3 regions of the Alkaliphilus flagellatus genome follow, and region 2 is predicted to be linked to each of the others. Evidence: riboswitches for the same ligand, from Rfam matches in the RefSeq annotation. Region 2 holds a riboswitch; each other region holds the start of a gene.
The links. A riboswitch is a leader RNA that binds a small molecule or an ion and turns the genes downstream of it on or off. The one in region 2 is predicted to bind cyclic di-GMP.
Positions count from the first base shown of each region.

Region 1: it holds a riboswitch for cyclic di-GMP, as region 2 does, so the genes downstream of both, KQI88_RS03940 (ketoacyl-ACP synthase III) here and KQI88_RS06955 (PA14 domain-containing protein) in region 2, are expected to answer to the same signal.
Region 3: it holds a riboswitch for cyclic di-GMP, as region 2 does, so the genes downstream of both, KQI88_RS05005 (transglutaminase-like domain-containing protein) here and KQI88_RS06955 (PA14 domain-containing protein) in region 2, are expected to answer to the same signal.

Region 1 is NZ_JAHLQK010000001.1:847,386-853,069, forward strand. Features, by position in the region: gene KQI88_RS03900 (MBL fold metallo-hydrolase) at 1-144, shown strand, start outside; gene KQI88_RS03905 (hypothetical protein) at 238-471, shown strand; gene KQI88_RS03910 (hypothetical protein) at 534-794, opposite strand; partial or broken gene KQI88_RS03915 (GNAT family N-acetyltransferase) at 899-1,255, shown strand; gene KQI88_RS03920 (hypothetical protein) at 1,417-1,602, shown strand; gene ybaK (Cys-tRNA(Pro) deacylase) at 1,653-2,138, shown strand; gene KQI88_RS03930 (hypothetical protein) at 2,140-2,346, shown strand; gene KQI88_RS03935 (hypothetical protein) at 2,354-2,704, shown strand; cyclic di-GMP riboswitch class I at 2,888-2,974, shown strand; gene KQI88_RS03940 (ketoacyl-ACP synthase III) at 3,073-4,077, shown strand; gene KQI88_RS03945 (methyl-accepting chemotaxis protein) at 4,110-5,642, shown strand.
Region 2 is NZ_JAHLQK010000002.1:437,634-443,317, forward strand. Features, by position in the region: gene KQI88_RS06945 (EcsC family protein) at 1-462, opposite strand, end outside; gene KQI88_RS06950 (cyclase family protein) at 635-1,027, opposite strand; cyclic di-GMP riboswitch class I at 1,472-1,554, shown strand; gene KQI88_RS06955 (PA14 domain-containing protein) at 1,708-3,171, shown strand; gene KQI88_RS06960 (ankyrin repeat domain-containing protein) at 3,171-4,103, shown strand; gene KQI88_RS06965 (transposase) at 4,349-5,230, shown strand; gene KQI88_RS06970 (hypothetical protein) at 5,209-5,460, shown strand; gene KQI88_RS06975 (transposase) at 5,479-5,684, shown strand, end outside.
Region 3 is NZ_JAHLQK010000002.1:16,679-22,362, reverse strand. Features, by position in the region: gene KQI88_RS05015 (metal-dependent hydrolase) at 1-792, opposite strand, end outside; partial or broken gene KQI88_RS05010 (HD-GYP domain-containing protein) at 890-1,189, opposite strand; gene KQI88_RS05005 (transglutaminase-like domain-containing protein) at 1,490-2,287, opposite strand; cyclic di-GMP riboswitch class I at 2,300-2,384, opposite strand; gene KQI88_RS05000 (class D sortase) at 2,668-3,354, opposite strand; gene KQI88_RS04995 (GGDEF domain-containing protein) at 3,372-4,328, opposite strand; gene KQI88_RS04990 (collagen binding domain-containing protein) at 4,479-5,684, opposite strand, start outside.

The DNA.
Region 1 (5,684 bases), on a different contig from region 2:
AAAATATTAGTAGTACATCTACCCTATAAAGAATTAGATAAGTTTAACTGGATAAGAGTTGCAAAGAAAAGTTATGAACGTAATAAGGATAGTTTTATTCAAACTATATTTATGGGAGAGATAGGAATGACTATCAATTTATAAAAATATATAAATAAATATATTTGCATAATTTTATTTATTATAAAATATTTTTTTGATAGAATATACATCAGATAAATTTTAAGGAGGATATTTATGGATCAAGGACAAGAACTATTTTTAGGGTATATTTTAGAAAGAGTACAAGAAGATAAAGTTGAGGAAGCAAAGGCATTGTTTTTAGAAAACTTTAAAAAACTAACAGAGGGCAATTTTACTCAGGAAGATATTGTGATGCTTATTCCTAAAGCAATGGCCCTATTAAAACCAGATAAGGTAGAAGAAGTACTAGCAGTTATGAATGAGTTTGCTGGAGACCTAAAAAAATAATAATATGGATTTATAAATAGCAAAGTATAAAAGGATAAAGGATTTGCTTTTTTTATTTAGCATCACCCTTTATCCTTATTTTTACCATATTTAATTATATATATTTCCTTAATTAATGATCCTATATCTTTAATACTACTATATCTTACCATACCTTCACAACTAACAATCCCAAAGATATAACAGACAGCTGTAAAGGGTTTATAATATATTTTATTAAGTAGATATGCCGAGGCACCATATAATAAAATAGCTATTGCCAATGATGATGTAAGAACTTTAAATATTAAAACTTTTTTATCTAAATCAGTTTTTAATACCATTCTTAGATATTTTTCCATGGGTTGACAATAGCAAGACAGTAGAAGATACGAGAATATTTATAGAAATGGGTAAAAAATAATTTGCATCAAATAATGGATTCCAGGCAGGGATATGGTATAAGCAAAACCTAGCAGGTATAATTGGTTGCCATGGAATGAATTTTGCGAATAGGTCAACAAGCATAGGTTATTGGCTTGGAGAAGGGTATCAAGGTAAAGGAATAATGACAAAAGCAACTAAGGCATTGGTAGAGTATTTATTAGTAGAATTGAATCTTAATAGAGTGGAAATTAGATGTGCTGAAAATAACTACAAGAGTAGAGCTATTCCTGAAAGATTAGGATTTACTAATGAAGGAACTTTAAGGGAGACAGAATGGCTTTATGACCATTATGTAGATCATGTTGTTTATGGTATGTTAGCTAGACAGTGGAAAGATATTAGGAATACTCAGGTATAGGAAGTATGTAAGAGTTTAATTGTTTATAAAGTCGTAAAAGATGTAAAATCCAAAGTAAGGATTTTATAGAATATATGGCATAGGATTAAAAATATGACTTAGGTTTTAATTAGCTTATACTTTGTTCATAATGAATAATTAGTAAATTTGGGAGGTGGATTATGTTTAAAATTGAGCGGATTAAATCATTTATACCATTCATAATGGGATTTATAGCCTATAATGTAGTAACAACCATCTTAAATTTACTTGGTAAAAATAAAGAAATAATTAAATATACCACTTTTATAATTATAATAATGCTATATATCATTATAAGTTTGTTGTACGAGAAGAATAATGCATAATATCTTTTAAAGGAGTAACAGATGAAAAATACGAAGTGAGGTGATGTTATATGATATATAAAACAAATGTAATGAGAATATTTGATAAAGCGAAAGTAGAATATAAAAGTCATAGTTATGCCAATACAAAAGCTATTAGTGGGATTGATGTTGCAAATGTTTTAAATCAGAATCCAAATCAAATGTTTAAAACACTTGTAACAGTAGGGAAAACAAATAAATATTATGTGTTCCTGGTTCCAGTTGCTGATGAACTGGATTTAAAAAAAGCAGCTGATAGTGTTAACGAAAAATCAATCGAAATGTTAAAATCAAAAGATTTATTCTCTATTACAGGATACATACATGGAGGATGCTCCCCTATTGGTATGAAAAAAAGTTTCTATACTACGATTGATGAGTCGGCACGTAATTTTGAAACAATCATATTTAGTGCTGGCAAAATTGGGTATCAGGTTGAGATAAGCCTTGAAGAATTAAAAAAGGTTATTAGCTTTAATTTAGCTTATATTGTTTATTTGAAAAAGGAACAATAAAATGAGTATAATCTTTATACATGGATATATCACATTATTTATATATTGTGAAGAAGTAAAAGCTGCTACTTGTTTCGTAGTATCATTTAAAGACGTAACAGCTCTAAAAAGTACAATAGATGTAAACTTTTCAACAATGATAAGTATAAGTGATTATGTATTTGTAGAGTTTGATGAAAAAAAGACTATTTTATATCAGGAAGGTTGATAATAATATGCCTTGTGTTGCTCAATTCGGTATTATAGATAAGTTTGAAAAGAATAAAGACTATTCATCTGATTATGAACCCCGAAAATATAACTGTGTTGCCATTGATGATGATATTTTGAACGATTGGTGGGAAGAATTAACCTTTATGAAAACTTACTTTCATTGCTATAGTAGACCAAATTTTGCACTTGCAAGATATGGCGTTACTATTATACCTCCAGAATCATTAGAAACTTTTTATAACATTGTTTCAAAAGATATAAGATCCAAATTATCAGAAGAATTGATTAATTTAATGGTATTGCTAAGAACGGCAATATCATTAAATAAATATGTTATACACTATGGTGTATGAACTTATTACTAAATTTGTATCATCTTTTTTAGTCGTATTAAATGAAAATGTGTAAGGTGGTATTTTTTTATTTTACTATTTTTAGCTAATTTACGATAATTTTTTACAATATAGTAATATGGTAATATAGTAATATAATGTAAAGTATGATATTATATTAAAAATAAGATACATATACAAAATACTTATAAATGGCAAACTTACTGAAAGGTAAGGACGCAAAGCCATGGATCTAAAGAAAATTTTTTCTATGATTGCCAGGTTGCTAAGTTAAAAGCTATTACAAATAGATGGCCTAGCTTAGGTATGTCTATTTTTTTTATATTTATAGGTTTAATTATCAAAATAATTCAATAGGGGGCAAGGATATGCGCAAAAATGTACATATCGTTGGAGTAGGGACATATCATCCAACAAAAGAGGTAAGTAACGAATTTATTATTAATCATTTTAAAGAATATGGTAATGAAGATCATGTAGAAAACTTGCTTAATAAGTTAGGTAGAAAAACCAGAAAGCAGACATTAGGAAATGAAAATAGTATCGATATGGGGGTTAAGGCTGCAGAAAAAGCTTTAACAGATGCAGGGCTTAATCCTGAGGATATTGATATGATCATATCAGCAACAGATACCCCTGAATATTTAATGCCCACATGTGCATTGATTATCAGAAATAAGTTAAAAGCTAAAAATGCATCTAGTGTGTTTGATATGAATAATAATTGTGTAGGCATGGTTAATGCAATGGATGTAGCAAGTCGATATTTAAAAACAGATGAAAAATATAAGAGAGTTTTAGTTGTTGGATCTGTATTAGTTAGTCCTTTTGCACGAGAAGATGACATGGTTACCTACTCCATCGTAGGAGATGGTGCTGCTGCAGTTATATTAGAAGTGAGAGAAGAGGAAGAAATAAGAGGTATGCTAGGCTCTAGAATGTATACTGATGATGACTATAATAACACCATAAGATTTCCGACTTGTGGTTTATTAAATATTTCGAAGGATAGTTTAACTTCCTATCATAGGAAAATGGAATGGATACCTTTTGATTTTAGCTTCCTTGCTGATAAATGGTCAGAACTAATAATCAAATTACTAGAAGAATATAATTACCAACCAAGAGATGTTTCCCATTATTTTATGTCACAATTTTCAAAGGAGGATATAAAAGTTACCTTAGAAAAATTAGGGGCAAAAATGAGACAAGCTACTTTTGTTGCGGATAAATATGGTTATAACGGCAGCGCCAGTCCTATTATAGCATTAAATGATAGACTGAAAAAAGAAGCCTTTAAAAAAGATGAGATTATTATATTTTGCTCTGTTGCAGCAGGATATACTATGGAAGCTTTGCTCTATAAATGGTAATAGAGCAAAGTGACACTCAGAAAGGAGATATTATGTTAAATAATACAAATACAATTGTTGATTATCAGAAAAAAACACTGAAGGTTGTATTAATTATTTATTCGATTAGTGGATTCATGGCTATGCTAGCTTTTTCTTTGATGAAATATCTTGGACTATATGATTCAATTCAATGGGGATCTCTTGGTATATTTGGTATATTAATTACCATAGAAACTATTCTTTTTTTTATTCTGCATAAAAGAACAGTCGTTAATGAAAATTTTAACGAGAAAATCTTTAAGCAGTTAAAGGTATTGATATTTATATTAACTTTTGTGAATTATCTTTACTTAGTATTTATGGTTCCATCTAAGGAGCTTTGGATGAGTGTATTTTATTTTATTATATTAGGTGCTTTATTTTTAGATCTTAAACTAAATATTGCCTTTATTGTTACCGGCATGCTATGCCAGGTTATAATATTTAAATTGTATCCAATTGCTTTACCGGGACAAGAAGTTTTTCTGCAAGAGATGATTATAAGAATAATTGTGATTACTCTTACTTCATTTGGAATTTTCATCTTTACTTTTTTCGCTTCAAGACTACTAAATGAAATTGAAAAAAATGAAGAAGACCTTAGAAATAATAATAAAAAAACACTACATATTCTTGAGAAAACTGCACATTTTGCTAATACTTTATTAGATGCAAGTGATATGGTATCATCTATTGCTGAAGAAGAAAGTAGTTCTATGCAAGAGATAGCGTATACTAGTCAACAGGTGTTAAACTCAAATAATGAGATATTGGATAAATCTAAAGAAAATAATAACAGCCTTCAAAATTTATTAGAAGGAACCGAGATAATTTCAAGTGAGCTAAAAAACACTGAAAATTCATCCTTGGCACTGATGGCCTTATCCAGTGAAAATGAAAAATCTTTAAATGAAGCACTAAAAATGATGGATAACACGAAAGAAAGTATCGCATTTACATTTGATGTGGCTAAAAAACTAAAGGATAAAGCTAAAAAAGTAGATGAAATTCTATTAATTATTGGTAATATTGCGGAGCAAACAAATCTATTGGCATTAAATGCATCTATTGAAGCAGCAAGGGCTGGAGAATTAGGTAAAGGATTTGCAGTTGTTGCTAATGAAATTAGAAAACTAGCTGAAAATACAAAACAATCATTAGATGATGTTGTAGGGATTACAGATGAGCTTAAGACCAATATTGTAGATATAGAGGATTTAATGACTAATAATAATGAACAAATCATCAATAGCGATAATGCTATTGATCACACAGTAGAGAATGTAAAGAGTATGATAGATGACCTTAAAAGCTTTACAAAGTCAATAGTGGATATTAATACCATTATAAATAAACAACTTGAAGAAACAAGAAATATTGTAGGGTTTAATGAAAGAATATATGGTATAACAGAAAGTGCTATCAATGAATTCAATCACTTGAGTCAATCATTTAAACAAAGTGCTGCTATGAGTCAAGAACTATCAGCTAATGCTGAAAATTTAAATGGTATTGCATTACAAATGAATGAATTGATTAAATAAAAATATTTTAAAATACCACTTCTACAAGGATCTAGGGGTGGT
Region 2 (5,684 bases):
TATATTAAGAATATAAAGCCTTTCTTTGTAATCTGAAACATCAAATCCATATATACTAGCAACATCATAAAGAAACTTTATTTTAATACTTAAAAGTAATGGTAGGTCTGTAAGCCCTAAAACAATTCCACCAGCACCAGTTGCGGCACCTTCAATTATTGCAGTGGTTTTATAAATCTTAGTTTTTTCTTTAACTAATTTTTCTCTTTCCATGAGTGATAGGTTTTTAATGGGAGGTTTAGTAACATATTTAGATCCAAATAAGACTGCTTTAGTTAAATTTTTAATAGCAGAAGTAATAATTTCATGATATGCATCTGGCAATATGTCATTAAATTTATTTTGAACTCCCTTTGAAGCCTTGTCTATTATAGAAGGCTTTTTTCTCATTTTACTCTTCCAGATTTGTAGCTCATGTAGAGCCTTATCGTCATAAGAAATCATATAATCACCAATATACATTATTTTTTATTTAGTTAAACCTATTAATAGTATAAACCAAACATGACTCTTTATCACCATAACTTGTAAGAAAAAATAACTCTAGGTTTTGTAGTAATAAAAAAGTACAGGATATTAAACTCTCTAACATCTCTGTACTTTTTCATATACATTTAAAAATAATAATTTTTATCTATTCCTCCACCAAGGCCACAGCCCTAATAGGCGAACCAGATCCATCTCTTATTTTAAGAGGCAATCCAAAATATAAAAATCTTTTATTTACCAGCTTATCAAGATTACATAGGTTTTCTGTATTTGTAATGTCGTACTCTCCACATACTAAATGTCCAGAAAAGTCTAGATCATCTGGATGATCTATGGCTGGAGCATCCACTCCGATATTTACAACACCCTTTTCTGCAAGCCACTTTGCAGCGTTATAACTAAGTCCTGTATATGTGGTTTGCCACTTATCTGTACCAAAATTCCTATCATAATGGCCTGTGTATAGAAGGATAATATCTCCACGTTCCAGCCTTTGTCCAGATTTAGAGAGGGCAGTTTCTAAATCATTAGGCTCGATTTTCTTTTAGCATCTAAAGATATGTTTTGATAAGATTTCTATTTACTGTATCAGGAACCAGATTATATTTTCATGCTATTCAAAGTAGCATTACCCGTTTTCTAAACTTATTGCATAACTTTATTTTTAAATCCAATTGTGTATTCATTGTATTTTTTTCTAATTGTTGTCAACTGTCTCTGTTAGTGTTTACTTTACTAAATTAGTGTGTGATTTCTTAAAACGGTTAGGGGACTTAAAAGTTATCTTGCCAATTGATACTCGTATAACTGCACTTATATAAAGAAGGTCAGTAAATATAGTAATTTGGTATTTTAATGACGAACAAAGTCGGATTACGTCGAACGAAATATAAAGGATTTTTGGTTATTTTGTAGAAAAATAAAATCTCGAAAGATATTATTTACATAATTTGCATTTTAAAATATAATCATTAATTTCATATAAAGTTAAAGGCAAACCTATTGAAAGATAGAGACGCAAAGCCACGGGTCTAAAGCATTTGCTATGATAGCCGGGCTGCTGAATTTTGAATCTAGGGTACCCTATGTTTTCTCGGCATAGGGTATTTTATTATGCCTTTTTATATTATTTGGAATATTCCAATATTTAAAATTAAAACACAAAATTTGATTAGGAGGAATTTCATGAAAAAGTATTCAAAAGGTTGTTTAATTTCTTTGTCAGTAGTCTTCATTATCCAATCCATTATAATTCCTGTATCGGATCCTACAATGGGTTTTAATGCTTATGCTATTGAAGGTCAGCTTAGTACAGATGACCATTCTCAATCAACGTTGGAGGATATAGAAAATGAATCTGCTTCAGAAGATTTAGAGGATCATCTCAAGGAACCTGTTTCAGAAGACTTAGAGGAGCATCTCAGTGAACTTGATGAAGAAGGAATACTAGAAATCGAATTAATTAGCGGAGAAAGCAATAAAAATTCAAGTGTCAGCGATGAAGTCTATGGTATTGTGAATGTAATTATAGATATAACGCCACCCTCTATTCCAGAAAACTTAAAAGTTGAGGAAATTTCAGACAGTTACATCGCCTTGTCTTGGGATGAATCCATAGATGATCAAGAAGTAAAAGGATATATCTTATATAGAGATGGAGATGAAATAGCTATCGTAGATCGTAACTACTATCAAGACGACGATTTGGATACATCAACTACCTACGAGTATTCTGTGGCTGCCTTTGATTATTATGATAATATTTCTGAAAAAAGTGATCCTATAAAAGTAACGACATCCATTAGAATAGGTAACGGAGTAGGCTTAAAAGGAAAATATTATGACGATGACAGACTTATTGATAAAAAACATGAACAACTAGATCAAACAATTAATTTTAATTGGCAGCATGCATCCCCTGCTCCTGGTGTTAGTGGAGATGAATTTTCAGTCAGTTGGACTGGGCAAATAGAACCTATATTTTCAGAGGAATATACAATCTATATTGAAGCTCATGGAGGTGCAAGACTATGGATTGATGTTGAAAATCTCAGCCTAAAAAAAGGCAGAATACATGTTAGGAATGGTTGGTATCTTGTTGATAAAAAAGGTGATGTTGATGGCTCACTTGAAATCGGAATATATGAGAAAATGAGACTGGATGGAACTTATGAGTATGCATTTGCAAATGCAGGCTCGTCTAAGTTTAAGGAAGAGAAAGAAGACTGGTACGAAAACGGATTACAATTATTCGGGGCTTCACAAGACCTGAAGGATTCTGTTCGGTATTCGGAACAATTCGTTGAAGATATCACAGCTATTGATGAAAATGCAATAATAACTTTTGTGGGGCATTCAAAAGGTGGTGCAGAAGCCGCTGCAAACGCAGTTGCAAATAATAAAAATGCAATTCTATTTAACCCTGCAACAGTTAATTTAAAAGCTTATGGTCTTGATAGTTCGGAATATACAGCATCTATGATTGCGTATATTGTAGAAGGTGATATTTTAAACACTGTAGAAGGTTGGTTTTCAAAACCTATTGAAAGTGTAGTTGATTTACCTATACAATACCCTGTTAATACGTGGAATCCAAAGAGGAACATAGATAATGGTATTAAAAATCATTCAATGGATGCAGTAAAAGATGCAATTAAAGAAAGGGAGGAAAACAATAAATAATGAGTAGAAAGATGATTTATATTATATTTATCATTATAACTTTTTCTGCCATATTATCTTCTTGTCGATTAGAGGGCAAAGGTAAGGAAAAGGAAGAATATAAGATTACTAATATAAGTATTTACAAAGGTACTCCAGTGTGGAAGTTAGCATTAGCTGTCAGAGATCAAGAAGTTAAAATTATCGAAAAAATAGCGCAAGATAAACCTGAGCTTATTGATTATCAAGAGCCTAAATATGGAGCAACTTTACTATTATGGGCTATAGGAATGGAGAAATATAATTCTGCAGAGGCACTGTTAAAATGTGGTGCTGATCCAAACATAGCATCAACAGTTCAAGGAAATACCCCACTTTTTATAGCTGCAGGATATTCTTGGGTAGATAAAGATGCGAAGAAGGATCCGAAATATGTACAACTCTTATTACGCTATGGTGCTAATCCAAATATTGCTTATAGCGGGTATGATGATGAAGGGAATGAGTTGATTACTGAGCCGGGGACTACTCCTCTTATGTACTCTATAGGTTCTGGTATTGAAAAGACAATAGCATTAGTAGAAGCTGGGGCTGATATTGAATATAAGACTGAAAGTGGTAGAACTGCTTCAGTTTTTGCATTGAAACATAGTGGCGAACCTGAATATGCTTATTATCTAATAGTTCAAAGAAAGGCAACTATTTCAGAACCATACTATACAAGACCAGTCAACATTAGTGCATATAAAAAGAAGGAACTATATCCAGTCGACTTGCTGAGAAGATGGATATTTGATCTTGGTTCAGAAAAGTACAAGCTAAAAATGGAAATAGTTGATGAATTCTCTAGACAAGGTGTGAACTATTGGGATACTGAAATTGACAAACATACACTAGATCAGATCAAGAATTTGTATCCAGATTCAAGGGAAGAATATATACAAAAGTATTAAGCATTTTTGAATAAGTAATTGCATAAATTAGCATGACTGTCAGCATTAAAGTTAATCATAAGCGGTGGAAAGACAAAACAAAGTCCTTCCATCGCTTTCTTCCGTTTTTGAGACGCCAAAACTCACTGCAAAGACAAGGGTGGACAATGGGACGTCAGCCTGTGCCAAAAATGCAATAATTGGTAAGAAAATTTTGATATAACATGCATAAATTCGCCCATAATAGTAGTAAGGACGGCGATAGCATGAGATATATAGAAGGTATCCATAGAAAAAGTAAGATTGCCTTTCCAGAATATGTAGATGACTACATTACAGAGGATAATTCTGTAAGGATAATAGATGCTTTCGTAGAAACATTAGATGTAGGTTCATTAGGATTTAAAAATGCAGCCCCCCAGAAGAGAGGCAGACCTGGATATAACCCCAAAGACCTACTTAAACTATATATTTATGGCTATATGAACAAAATTACTTCATCAAGAAAGTTAGAAAAAGCGACTCAAACAAATATAGAGGTAATGTGGTTGTTAAGGAGATTAACACCAGATGACAAGTCTATATCCGAATTTAGAAGAAACAATAAAAATGCTATTAATGAAACATTTAAACGCTTTACATCTCTGTTAAATGAATGGGATCTTTTCGGTAAAAAGGTAATAGCAGTTGATGGTTCTAAGTTTAGGGCCTGTAATTCAAAGAAAAATACCTTCAGTACTAAAAATTTAAATCGAAAGATCAAATACTTAGAAGAGAAGATACAAAACTATATGACAGAAATAGAAGAGAATGATAGCAAAGAATCTAGCACTCATAAGCCAACTAAAGAACAAATTCAAGCAAAGATTAAAGACCTTAAAGAGCGAAAAGGGAAATATGAAGGGTATAAAGAAGAAATAGAAAAAAGTGATATAAAAGAAATATCAACAACAGATCCAGAATCAAGATTAATGGCTGCAAATAACAACGGAGTTGAGGTATGTTACAATGTCCAAACCGCAGTAGATAGCAAGCATAAGTTAGTAGTAGACTGTGATGTTATAAATAATCCAACTGATCATGGTATGTTAAGTAAAATGTCTGAAGGTGCAAAAAAGTATTCGATGTGGAAGAACTTAAAACTTTAGCAGACAAAGGTTATTACAATGTAGCGGACTTAAAAAAATGTGAAGAAGAGGATATCATAGCTTATATTTCTAAGCAAGTTTTTCCAAACTCAACAGGTGAAGTAGACTTTTATTTAGATAAATTTATATATGATAAAGAAGAGAATATTTATATATGTCCTAAAGGAGAAAAACTTTACTCTAGAAGAAAAAATCCTATTGATGAAAATACAAAAGAAATAGTATACTAAAACTTTGAAGTTTGTGGTATGTGCGGCTTTAAAGATAAATGTACAAAGGATAAAAGAGGTAGACGAGTGAGGAGACCCATAGATCAAGATATTTTAGATAGAGCAGACCATAGAATGATGGAAAACAAAGAACTCTATAGACAAAGACAAATGATTGTAGAACATCCCTTCGGGACCATAAAGCGAGGGTTAGGCATGACGTATTTTCTGACAAAAGGTATGCA
Region 3 (5,684 bases), 420 kb from region 2:
AGATAATGGAATACCTTCCTTTGTAAATATATCAGCCAAATAAAGATGACTAAAATAACCGATGAAAAAAGCTGGTGTAGCTTGGGGATATCCTATTTTATTGCTTAAATATGATACTGCCATTGTAAGTGCAACTAATCCTTCGATTGAATGTAAAAAACTCCGATGTGGAAATATAGCTATGCCTATAAAAATTAGCCCTATTAAATATAAATTTAAATCATTATACTTGTTGAAGTTGTAAAAAATAATCCATATGCCCGCGCCTATATAAATTGACATCAATGCATATTTTCTAAACACTGTAGCTACCTTCTTGATACCTTTTATAACGCTTTTATATATATTACCAACAAAGGGTATTCTTTTTAAAATTCGCTCGCCTTTAACACCTATGAGTCCAAGTAAGGAAAGCAATATCCCAATCCCATAAATAAGTATTTTAGATTTACTGGATGAAATCCCCATGGCCATTAACATTTGAATCAACTTGCCAGGACTAATTATAATCAAAAGGCCAATTCCTATTGTAAATGCAATTGTAACAGCTTTAATTAATATATTCTCGGCTGTATCTATTGCCTTATTAGCTACTCCAGTAGCTGGATTTAAGCGATTTATATAACTATGTTGACTATCTGCGTCAGGCATAAGTGTAGCAATCCCAGCTATAATAATTTGAACCAGGCTAATTCCACTTGTAGTTACATATGGAATCACTGTAAATAAAGGTATTGTCAATATTATGCAATAGCTTAATACCCCTATTTTAAGATGAGTTTTTCCCATCATGTCAATAACCTCCTACTACATCAAATTTTGTTTTAGTACCTTTATATTTATTACCGTTTCCTATTATTTGTTCGAAGTAGTTAATAAATATTGATACCTAGTTGGGATCAAATTGTTTACTCCTACCTTTCAAGATGATTTCTAAAGCTTCTTCTTGGGTAAAATTCTTTTCTCTGTAAGGCTGATCTGTAGTAAGCGCATCATATACATCTACTATACTTAATATCCTTGCTAAGTACGGTATTCCATCCCCTTTTATCCCTTCAGGACATCCTGAATCATCCCACTTTTCGTGGTGATATTTTACTATTGCAGCACACTTGCTTAAAGAATCTTGCTTTAAAAGAAGTTCTTCACTATAAATAGGATGTTTTTTTATTATTTTCATTTCAACATCATTTGGATATTTATGTTTTTAATCACAATCACAGCCTCAATTTATTATACAGGTAGGTTTTATCTTAATAAATGGTATAATAATAACAAAAAATCCAAATAGTATATGCTCTTTTAATGGTCTTTGTTATTACTGCTTATTATTCATATTCATTATATATATCTACACTATATATAATGAATATGTTGTTTATAAGTTATTAAACATAATTATTGAATCAATTAAAAAGCAGTCAGCTTTAAAGAAAAGCCAACTGCTTTAGTTCTATATACAATTAATTTTTATACATAATAATAGGATTTAATATTGTTTTTCTATAGAATATTCTTTTTCGTTTTTAATCATTAAATTAGGTGATTTTGTTTTTTTAGCGGCATCATAAGTAGTATCTATAGTAATCCATTCATTAGTATCCTTTAAGTATACTTGATTCCAAGCATGGTATGTATCAATATCATTTTTACGTCCCATTATTAGTTTGGTAGGAACATCTACACTTCTAAGCATTGCCGCAAATAAGGCTGAATAATCATAGCATATTCCTTTGGATACTTTTAATGTTTCCTCTATAGAAGGTATATATTCTGTGCTAATGTTGTTTGTTTTATTATTATCATAACTAATATTGTTTATAATATAATTATATATTGCAGTAACTTTATCTTTATCATTTTGAGCATTTTTAGTTAATTCCCTAGCCTTTTTAATGGGAGCCATATCGTTATGCCAGTGAATCATTTGGATGGATTGTAAAAATACTTCGTTTTTATTTGTTGATTCTAAAATAACATCCTCTTTTTTTACTAGCTTATATTTATTGCCTTCTACATTTTCTAAAATAGAAATCGTATACTCTCCATCTCCAAACTGTAATGGAAAACTATTATTTGATTTTAGATTATAAGTATATTTCACATCACCTTTACTAATAATTACTTTTGTAGTCACTTGTTTTTGAGGATCATAATTAATACTTACTAATCCAGCATCTAATTTGGTTTTATCAATACCTGGAGTAGAAGCTTGTGCAAAGACTACCGTGGAGTATACTGATAAAATAATAACTAACAAAGAAATTACTTTACGTAGCTTTAACATAAAAACTCCCCTTTCGGTAACTGGCTACCATCTTATTTCTAAGGAAGGCCCTTTAGCTTTGCGTCTCTAGCTTTCACTAGATTTGCCTTTATCGGTGGAAAGCACCTGATAAATATATTTAATTATCTTTTACTATACTACAATTTGTCCTAGTTTTATATAGTACAAAAGTTTTAAATATTTGTTTTAAATATTTGTTTTTAATAATTTATTTAATAATATTTCTTTTTTATTATACTATCAATAATCTCAAATACATTCTTATTATTAATCATATTATTTTTATCTAGCTTGCTATCATATAAATACCCTAACTTATATAAGCTTAACATATAATTTTTTAATACAGCTAAATATACTTACTTTTATCAAAATAAAGTTTAATTAATCTGGATGGCTTTCACGACTAATCGTGTTGGTGGATTTTTTACATTAATAGGATCACAAGTAATCAATGTTAGTTCACTTTTATTACGGTCTTCCAATACTGAAATTTCATTCTCGTCTACTATTTCTTTGCTAAAAACCCTATAAATAAATTCATTATTTTTTGTATCCATCACTGAAATTTCATCGTTGATTTCTAATTCATTTAATCTATTAAAATGACGCCCATATTTTCTACTTCTATGTCCTGCTATTGCATAATTATTTCCTTCCCAAGGCTTTCCAGTGTTATTAATACTGGATATAGAAACATTTAAATGCTCCTTTGTTGCACCTTTTAATACTGGCATTAATAGATCAATTTTTTCAATTATTAAAGTGGCTTCAACAGGCCATTTTTTATCCAATTCTAACATCTTTTTATTTTCCGATTGATGTACCATCTGATCTTCAAGACTTTCATCTTCTTCAATTATATCCTCTTTAATGTTATCTATATCTTGGTTCGTATCATCATCTATAGCACGAATTGCACTCATACTTTTAATATAATTATTCTTAATCTCTTGTTGTTTTATATCATAATAAAAATTACGCAAATTTGGGTACAAAATAATGCCACTACCAATAACGATTAATGTTATTGCTAGTACATTTTTGATAGATAATCTATTTTTCATTATATCCTCCAATAAATTTATACACTATTAATATCCTGGCATCCAAATATATGATAATTGCCTTTACTTAATCTTTTAGCCTGGTACATAGCTTGGTCAGCCTGTCTAATTAGTGTATCTATGTCCTTATTATCACCACTATAAAAACTTACTCCAATACTAACAGATGTCTCTATACAATTATGTCCCAATATAATTGGAGTATTTGTCGATTTTAAGATACGCTTTAGAATTACATCACACTCCTCTAAAGATTTTAGATTCTGTAATATAATAACAAACTCGTCACCACCTATACGGCTTACCGTATCTCCCGATCTTACACAAGACTTAAAACGATGAGCTATTTCTATCAATAGAAGATCTCCAGTTTGGTGGCCCATTGTATCGTTGACAGGCTTCAAGTTATCTATATCAAGATAGCATATAGCTAGGACTTTTCCAGTATCTTGGGTTTGGGTAACTGCCTGCTGTAATCTGTCATATAACAAACGTCGGTTTGGCAGATTTGTTAGCATATCGAAAAAGGCAATTTGTTCAAGTTCCTTCTTACGGTTTTTCAATTCTAAGATAGTCTTTATCAACAGAACCATTAACATACTTACTATTACCCTTATTGTTATTTTAAAGGCTCTTTCCACTGGCTTAATCAATTTTGTTGATGCACCTATTATTAACCTTTCACCTGTATGTGGTGACACCCTCCAAAGCTCATAAATATATTCTTGCTCGTCAAACTGGATTAACTTAGTAGTCTTTAATATATCAGAAAAGTATACAGTTACTGGTGTAGATCCCTTAGAGTAAGAAACCTTACTTTGATCTATTTGGAGTCCATCCTGATCTAGTTTCCATATAATCGTTGCTGTCACAGTAAATACAAGAATAAACGTAATTATTAATAAACTTATATAATAGTACAATCTATTTCTAACATTTAATGATTTTTTCTTTTTTACAAAAAAAGCTTTCATTTTATCTCATTTTATCTCCTCTTACCATCATTAGAAATAATGATGCTTTTAACTTAATGGAACAATAAGTCCTCCATCTTCTTCAGTTGGAGAACTTATTGTCTAAATGCTTTAAGTATATTTATTGTTAAACTCTGTTACTTATGCCTTTTATTGAGCAGCTTTCTTTCTTATTGTTACCCAACCTAAAATAATTAGTAACAGCCCAGCCAAATACATCATAAGAGGACTTCCTTCACCTGTTTGAGGTAGCTTCTCAGTTTCAAAATCTGTTATAGTTCCTAGTGGTATACCATCATCTGGTACCTCAACCCCGTCATCTACAGGAGTTTCTTCGATTACAGGAGTCTCTGGCTCTTCTGGCTCAACATACTCCTGTGGTTCTACTGGTTCTGTTGGTTTCGTTGGATTTGTTGGTTCTGTTGGTCTATTTGGTTTATCTGGTTTGTCTGGCTTATCTGGTTCTTCTCCACCAGGTGTAGTTGGTGTTTTAATATTTTCCAAAACCAAATTAACAGTAATAGAACTACTTATTGTTATTTTATGAATAGTTTCGTCTAAATCATATCTTCTTGGTGCTTTTGTTTCAGCTAGTGTATATTTCCCTAATGGTAAACCTGTAACCGTATCTACTCCATTTTCGTCGGTTGTTAGTACAGCTACTACTTCTCCTTTAGAGTCTTTAAGCTCAAACTCTGCTCCTGATAATACTATTGTACTATTTTTACTATCTACCTTTTTAATACTTAACCCACCTAAAATTGGTTGTGGCGGTGTTTTTATATTTGATATAGATAGATCAATATGAAGTTCCTTATCTTCTTCATCACTTCCACTAATAACTATGGTGCGAGTCTTGGAGTCTAATTTATATCCCTTTGGTGGTTTTGTTTCTCTTAAAGTATATGTGCCTTGGGGTAAATTTTCTTGCTTTGCTGATCCGTTATCATCTGTTATTAAAATATACTCCTTGTTAGTTTCAGTATTATTAAGTTTAAATTCTGCTCCAGCTAAAACCTTAGTTTCATCTTTAGAATCTACTTTCTTGATAGCTAGTGAACCAAGCTTGTAGTTTTTAACTTCTAAAGTTTTCGTTCTTGTATTATTATCGTAATCCTCGCTTACTTCTTCCTTATCAAGCTTAATTTCTATTGGTTTTTCTAATGCCTGATATCCTTCTGGTGGATTAACTTCCTCCAAGAAGTAGGTTCTAAAGGATAGATTTTGGAATAAAATCACTCCATCTGCATCGGTCTTAATAGGTTCACCAACTAGTTTCTTTTCGCCATTTAAATAATAGTATAATTGGAACTCAGCGTCTTTTATTTTTTCATTAGGTGAATCTCCATCAATTTT